Regions from separate parts of the Arthrobacter sp. P1_D12 genome, predicted to be linked through region 1. Evidence: riboswitches for the same ligand, from Rfam matches in the RefSeq annotation. Region 1 holds a riboswitch; the other holds the start of a gene.

Region 1 (3,781 bases):
TCCGGTTCGGGCCGAAAGCCCCGGCCGGTGCTGTGCCCAGTGACTCGAGGAGCACCAATGTCCAACGCCTGGTCCTTTGAAACCCGCCAGATCCACGCCGGCCAGGAGCCGGACAGCGCCACCGGCGCGCGTTCCCTGCCCATCTACCAGACGACGTCGTTCGTGTTCCCCAGCGCCGAAAGCGCCGCGAACCGCTTCGCGCTCGCCGAGCTCGCGCCCATCTACACCCGGATCGGCAACCCAACCCAGGACGCCGTCGAACAGCGCGTCGCCAGCCTGGAAGGCGGCCTCGCGGCGCTGCTGCTCAGCTCCGGCCAGGCCGCCGAGACGTTCGCCATCCTCAATATCGCCGAGGCCGGGGACCATGTGGTGGCCAGCCCCAGCCTCTATGGCGGAACCTACAACCTGCTCGCGCACACGCTGAAGAAGTTCGGCATCTCCGTGACCTTCGTGGCGGACCCGGATAACCTGGACCAGTGGCGGGACGCCGTCCAGCCCAACACCAAGCTGTTCTTCGGCGAAGTGGTCTCCAACCCCCGCCAGGACGTCCTGGACATCGAGGGCGTCTCCCGCGTGGCGCACGAGGCCGGCGTCCCGCTGGTGGTCGACAACACGCTCTCCACCCCCTACCTGATCCGGCCGATCGAGTGGGGCGCGGACATCGTGGTCCATTCCGCCACCAAGTACCTCGGCGGGCACGGCGCCGCAATCGCCGGCGTGATCGTGGACTCCGGCAACTTCGACTTCGGGAAGGACCCGGAGCGGTTCCCCGGCTTCAACACCCCGGACCCCACCTACAACGGCCTGGTCTACGCCCGCGACCTCGGAGCCGACGGCGCGCTGGGCGCGAACCTCTCCTACATCCTCAAGGCCCGGGTCCAGCTCCTGCGCGACCTCGGCTCCGCGGTGTCCCCGTTCAACGCCTTCCTCATCGCCCAGGGCATCGAAACGCTGAGCCTGCGCGTCGAGCGCCACGTGGCCAACGCCACGAAGGTGGCGCAATGGCTGGAGGGGCGGGACGACGTCGAATCGGTCGCCTACGCCGGGCTGCCGTCCAGCCCCTGGTACGAGCGCGGCCGCAAGTACGGGCCCAAGGGGACCGGCGCCGTCGTGGCGTTCAACATCGCCGGGGGAGCGGAGGCCGGCAAGCGGTTCGTCGATGCCCTCGAACTGCACTCCCACGTCGCGAACATCGGCGATGTCCGGTCGCTGGTGATCCATCCGGCGTCGACCACCCACAGCCAGCTCTCGCCTGAACAGCAGGTGATCGCCGGGGTGAATCCCGGGCTGGTGCGGCTTTCGGTGGGACTGGAGCACATTGACGACATCTTGGCGGACCTCGACGCCGGATTCCGCGCGGCCAAGTCCGCCTAGGCCGAAGCCCACGCGGAATTTCCCCACCTTTGCGGGCATGACGCCGGGAATCGCCGGCACTTCGGCGCGACCCGCCGGTCACGGCTGTCAAAGGTGGGGAAACTGCGGTGCTGACGGGCCCGGCTGTCACATGGAAGTCATAATCTTCGTGATTTCCGCACCCTGTTTCGTAGACTCGTACCAGGTCATGAGTGCCAGCGACAGCCCCGGCTTGCTGGCCGGCAACCCTCCTTTTGCGGCGGGGTGCCCCGGGTGAAGACCTGGCCTGCCGGTCAGCTGACGGCGGGCAAGCGCGAAGATAGGTCCTCACATGACGATTGCCGTCACCCGCACGGGTGTTCCCGAAACCAAACCATCCCGGACCCCTGACGGGACTGTCCAGTTCGTCAGGATCGGTGATCTGCAGCTCGAATCCGGGACTCCGTTGCCGGATGTGGTGCTCGCCTACGAGACGTGGGGGACCCTGAACGCGGATGCCTCCAACGCCGTGCTCATTGAACACGCCCTGACCGGCGACACGCACGTGACCCGCGGCGAGAGCGGGGAGCCCGGCTGGTGGGAACAGCTCGCCGGACCCGGGGCTCCCGTGGACACGGACAAGTATTTCGTCGTTTCGATCAACATCCTGGGCGGCTGCTACGGATCCACCGGGCCTTCCACCCCGGCCCCGGACGGGCGCCCCTGGGGATCGCGGTTCCCGCTGGTCACCCTGCGGGACACCGCCGCTGCCGAGGCGCGGCTGGCCGATGCCCTGGGCATCGGCAGCTGGTACGCGGTGCTGGGCGGCTCGCTCGGCGGCGCGCGGGCCCTTGAATGGGCCGTCACGTTTCCCGGCCGGGTCCGGCGCTGCGCCGTGATTTCCGTCGGCGCCAGCAGCACCGCCGAACAGATTGCCTTCGCGCAGGCACAGACGCTGGCCATCCGCCAGGACCCCCACTTCAGGGGCGGGGACTACTACGGCGGCCCGGAACCCGAGGCGGGGCTCGCCCTCGCCCGCCGCATCGCGCACATTACCTACCGCTCAGCGGCCGAACTGGACGGCCGGTTTGGCCGCAACGCCCAGGAGTCCGAGACGCCCCTGGAGGCCGGATCGCTGGCCGGACGCGGGCGCTATCAGGTGGAAAGCTACCTGGACCACCAGGGCAGCAAACTGGCCCGGCGTTTCGACGCGAACAGCTACATCGCGATCACCGAAGCCCTCATGAGCCACGATGTGTGCCGGGGGCGCGGAGGTCTCGGGGAGGCACTGGCCCCGGCCACCGCGGAGTTCCTGGTGGCGGCCGTGGACTCGGACCGCCTGTATTTCCCGGCCCAGTCCCGTCAACTGGCAGAGGCCCTGCCGGGCGGCCCGGAACTGCACATCATTCAAGCGCCGATCGGCCACGACGGCTTCCTGACCGAAATCGGCCAGCTCAGCGGGCAGCTCCGGGAGACCTTCTTCAGCCACTAGGCCGGCCCGCTTGTGCATTTTTGCAGATGCGCTCTGCACTAATGGCCGTTGAGGCTCAGGGCCGGAGCGTCCATACTCATGGGGAATGACGCCCTGTGCCCTAGATCACAAGCGTCCTCAGTCCAATGGTCCACAGGGTGTCGATGGAGACGCCGAAGGAGTCACGATGAGTACGGAAAACGCCGCAAGGCGCGCTGAAGAAACCGACGTCAAAACGTCCGGCCTGAAGAAGGTGGTGGCGGCCTCCATGGCCGGCACCGTGGTTGAGTGGTACGAGTTTTTCCTCTACGCCTCCGCCGCCACCCTTGTATTCGGCAAGCTGTTTTTCCCGAACACCGGTTCGGAACTGGACGGCATCCTCGCCGCTTTCCTCACCTACGCGGTCGGCTTCATTGCCCGCCCGATCGGCGGCATCGTCTTCGGCCACTTCGGCGACAAGTTCGGCCGCAAGCAGTTGCTCCAGCTGAGCATCATCCTTGTCGGCGTTGCCACCTTCGCCATGGGCTGCCTGCCCACCTTCGCGCAGATCGGCTACTGGGCCCCGGCCCTGCTGGTCTTCCTGCGCTTCGCCCAGGGCTTCGCCGTTGGCGGTGAATGGGGCGGCGCAGTCCTTCTCGTCGCCGAACACAGCCCGAGCAAGTCCCGCGGTTTCTGGGCAAGCTGGCCGCAGTCGGCGGTTCCGATGGGCAACCTCCTGGCCACAGCTGTCCTGTTCACCCTCTCCGCCACGTTGTCCTCCGCCGACTTCCTCAGCTGGGGCTGGCGCGTAGCCTTCTGGCTCTCCGCCGTGATCGTGCTGGTCGGCTACTACATCCGCACCAAAGTCCAGGACGCCCCCATCTTCCTGGAGGCCCGCAAGGAGGTCGAGGCCGGCCACAAGGGCTACGGCGTGGCCGAGGTCTTCCGCCGCTACCCGCGAGGCGTCTTCACCGCCATGGGTCTGCGATTCGCCGAGAA
Region 2 (3,781 bases), on a different contig from region 1:
TGGCAAGCCAGCAATTGCGGACTGCGCGGAGAGCTCCTGGACTTCGGAACCTTCACCCCGGCCCCGGCCGCGGACGTGGTCAGGGCGCTCGTGGACTTCGTGGCCCCGGTGCTTGAGGAACAGGGCGAGCTGGAGCTGGCGCGCGAGGGCGTTGAGCGGATTCTGGCAGAGGGCACCGGTTCGCAGCTGCAGCGCGGCCCGTTCCGGGCCGGCGGCCTGCCCGCCGTCGTCGAGCGGGCCATCGAACTGACCACCCAGGGGCCCGTCACCGAGGGGCCGGCAGACAATCGTTCGGCCCTGGGCCGGTTGCGCCCGGCCTGACCGGGAGCCCGAGGCAGTGCAGGGCAGGGGCGGAAGCCCCTAGACCTGCTTGAGCGCCTGGCCGAGGTCTCGGATCAGGTCCTCGACGTCCTCCAGCCCCACCGAAAGCCGAACCACGCCGTCGCTGAGCCCGATCGCCGCGCGGCCTTCCGGGCCCATCGCGCGGTGCGTGGTGGTGGCCGGGTGCGTGATGAGCGTCTTGGCATCGCCCAGGTTGTTGGAGATGTCGATGATCCGCAGTGCGTCCAGGAGTGCGAACGCGGCCTGCTTCGCCGTGCGGCCGGGGGAGGGCTGCAGTTCCAGGGTGAGCACGGTCCCGCCGGCCTTCATCTGCTGCACTGCGAGCGGGTACTGCGGGTGGGACGGCAGCAGCGGGTACTTTACCCAGCCGACCGCAGGCTGTCCCTCGAGCCATTCGGCCAGCCGCAGCGCGGAGGCCGAGGAATGGTTGACGCGCAGGGCCATGGTCTCCAAGCCCTTGGTGAGCACCCAGGCGTTGAACGCCGAAAGCGCCGGACCGGTGTGCCGCATGAGCTGCTTGACGGGCCCGTCGATGAATTCCTTGGTGCCCAGGATGGCCCCGCCCAGGACGCGGCCCTGGCCGTCGATGTGCTTGGTGCCGGAGTAGACCACCACGTCCGCGCCGAGGTCGCCGCAGCGCTGGAGCAGCGGGGTGGCGAAGACGTTGTCTACCACCACCGTGGCGCCGGCCGCGTGCGCCAGTTTGCTCACGGCGGCGATGTCCACGATTTCCTGCATCGGGTTCGACGGCGACTCGAAGAACACCGCCGTGGTCGGCTCGGACAGCGCGGATTGCCACTGCTCCAGGTCCGGGCCGTCCACGAAGACCGTCTCGACTCCCCAGCGCGGCAGGATTTCGTTAAGGATCACGAAGCACGAGCCGAACAGCGAGCGGGCCGCGACCACCCGGTCGCCGGCCGCCAGCAGCGCGCCCAGGGCGGTGAAGACGGCGGACATGCCGGACGCGGTCGCGAAACACGCCTCCGTTCCCTCGAGCAGCCGGAGCCGCTCCTGGAAGGTGGCGACGGAGGGGTTGCCGTAGCGGGAGTAGACGAAGCGCTCGTCCTCCCCGGTGAAGGCGCGCTCGGCGGCGGCCGCGGACTCGTAGACGAATCCTGAGTTGAGGAAGATCGGCTCGGTGGTTTCCTGGAAGCCGGTGCGGTCAAGGCCGCCACGGACAGCCTGGGTGTCGGCCGCCCAGCCGGCGGCGTCGGGATTGAAAGTCACTTAGATCTTTCCGAGGTTGGTGGGCAGGCCGCGGTTCTTCCAGCCATTGACGGTGCGTCCGCCAAAGCGGTCGGTCTCGCCTTCGAAGCCCTCAAGGACGTTGTACGAGGTGTAGCCGGCGGCCGTCGCGGCCGTCGCGGCGGCGATCGACCGGGCACCGGAACGGCAAAGGAACACCAGTTCGACGGCGGTGTCCGCCGGCGCCCGCTGCCTTAGCTGTTCCACGAAGTGCGGGTTCGGCATGCCGCCGGCGAGGTTCCACTGGATGAAGAGCGGATCGCTGCGGCTCTCGCCCGCGGCCGCGGTGTCCGGGATGCCGATGTGGGCCCATTCGCCCTCGGTCCGGACATCCACCAGGATGGCTCCGGCCTCCAGCTTGGCCCACGCCTCCTGCGGGCTGAGGTCTCCGGCGTAGCTCATGCGTGGCCCGCGAAGGCCCCGTCGGCGCCAAATTCGTCGGCGTCGAGCTCATCAACCGCATTGGCCACGGCGGCGTCCGCACTGGCAATCGCGGCCGGCAGGACCAGCGCCTGCGCCACGATCACGGTGCTTCCGTTGAAGCTGGCGGCGGGGCTTCCATGCAGCACGTAGCCCTCGGCCAGGGCGGCTGACACCCGCTCGCAAAAGGCGCGGTCATCCGCGCCGGTGAACAGCCGGTAGGCCAGCCTCTCCTCGCCGGGTGCTGAACCGGGTGTGGCTGTTGTGGGTATTGACGTCTCGGGCACGACGGATCTCCTCTTTCACGCTTGCAGCTCGAATTCTCGAATGCCGAGTATTCACCTGAGGCACCCCGCCGCGAAAGGGAGGGTTGCCGACCGGCCAGTCAGGGCTTGGCACCGGTTCTCATTACTCCCCAAAAACGTAACACCTGCGACGCCGGCCCGCACGGCCGCCGTCGTCATGTTCCGTAACCGGACCGCGGCCCGGGCGAGTAGTGGCGGGCTCCAGTTTCGGGTACAGCCCACTCGTGTCTGCCGGGACGTGTCGCCGTCTACTGGGGGGATTAGGTCCGACGCGTCGGCCGGAGCTGCAGGTGATTCGAGCAATGTGTGAATCGAGCAGTCCCGGAATCGACTCGTCTGTCCATCAACAAGCTGTCTGGGAATCGGTGGCTGGAACGGTCGGAGCCGCAGCCGCGGTCCGGCCGGTGACGGCGGAATGGAGCAATCGTGGGCCCGCGCATACTCGTTACCGGGATTACAAGCGCCGCCGGACGGGCCGTCGCGGCCCAGCTCGAAGCCCGGGGCCTCCCGTACCTCGGCACCGACGCCCGCGCCGACACCCGCCAGGCCGGGGAGGCTCCCGCCGCCGCGGTCAGGCTCCTGCCGGCTACGAACCCGGACATGGTCCTGGACCTGCGCCGGGTGGTGGACCGCGAAGCCATCAACGTCATCATTCCGACCCTCACCGTGGAGCTCCCGCTCCTGGCCGCGGCCCGCGCCGGATTCGCCCAGGACGTGCGGATCATCGTGGCCGACCCAGCCGCGGTGGCCCTCGCCAACGACCACCTGTTCACCACCTGGGCGCTGCAAGCCGCCGGCATCCCGGTGCCCCGGTTCGCGGTTCCGGGCGACCTCGCCGCCGCGCCGGCATCCCTCGCCGGCCTCAGCGGCCCCGTGGTGGTCAAGCCGCGGGTCTTCAAAGGCTCCCATGGTGTCCACCTGCTGGCCGGAACCGACTCCGTTAGCTGGAAGAACATGCCGGCGGGGCAACTGGTCCAGGAATTTATCCCGGGCGCCGACTATGTGTGCCTGGTGTTCGGCACTCCGGCACGCAACGCGATGGCGCCGGTGGCGGTGGTCCTCGAGAAGACCAGGACTCCGTATGGACGCGCCGGCAGCGACGAGGTCAGCCGCAGGGTGCCGGCGAACCAGGCCGGGGATGTGCGCAAGCTGGGCCTGGCCGCCGTCCGCACGCTCGGGCTGGCCGGGCCGGTCCAGGTCCAGATCCGCCGCCGCACCGACGGAACGCCCGTGGTGCTGGGTGTCTGCGCGACCCTGGGGGAGAACAGCACCTGGGCCCCGGAAATGCTCGACGCCGTGCTCGCAACGTTCATGCTCCCGGCGTTCAACCCGGCCTCGTTCCGCCGGTGCCCGGCAGTGCCCGCGGACGCCCTGGGGTGAGCGTTGCTATTCGATGGTCGCGAAGAGGGCGTTGAGTTCGGCAGTGAGCTGGCGCCGGAGTTCCGGGGTGCCGATTTCCTGCCCGTCGA

The links. Region 1 has a riboswitch for S-adenosylmethionine ahead of metX (homoserine O-acetyltransferase MetX). Riboswitches for the same ligand answer to the same signal wherever they lie in the genome.
Region 2: linked by a shared signal. The riboswitch ahead of AC1DZV_RS14710 (DUF1737 domain-containing protein) and the one ahead of metX (homoserine O-acetyltransferase MetX) in region 1 are both predicted to bind S-adenosylmethionine.

The regions. Positions count from the first base shown of each region.
Region 1 is NZ_JBFUAR010000003.1:84,590-88,370, reverse strand. It holds gene AC1DZV_RS03405 (bifunctional o-acetylhomoserine/o-acetylserine sulfhydrylase) at 58-1,374, shown strand; SAM riboswitch class IV at 1,558-1,673, shown strand; gene metX (homoserine O-acetyltransferase MetX) at 1,685-2,824, shown strand; gene AC1DZV_RS03395 (MFS transporter) at 2,991-3,781, shown strand, end outside.
Region 2 is NZ_JBFUAR010000018.1:131,494-135,274, reverse strand. It holds gene AC1DZV_RS14725 (glutamate--cysteine ligase 2) at 1-321, shown strand, start outside; gene AC1DZV_RS14720 (O-succinylhomoserine sulfhydrylase) at 361-1,569, opposite strand; gene AC1DZV_RS14715 (rhodanese-like domain-containing protein) at 1,570-1,989, opposite strand; gene AC1DZV_RS14710 (DUF1737 domain-containing protein) at 1,986-2,294, opposite strand; SAM riboswitch class IV at 2,307-2,420, opposite strand; gene AC1DZV_RS14705 (ATP-grasp domain-containing protein) at 2,739-3,692, shown strand; gene AC1DZV_RS14700 (aminodeoxychorismate lyase) at 3,699-3,781, opposite strand, start outside.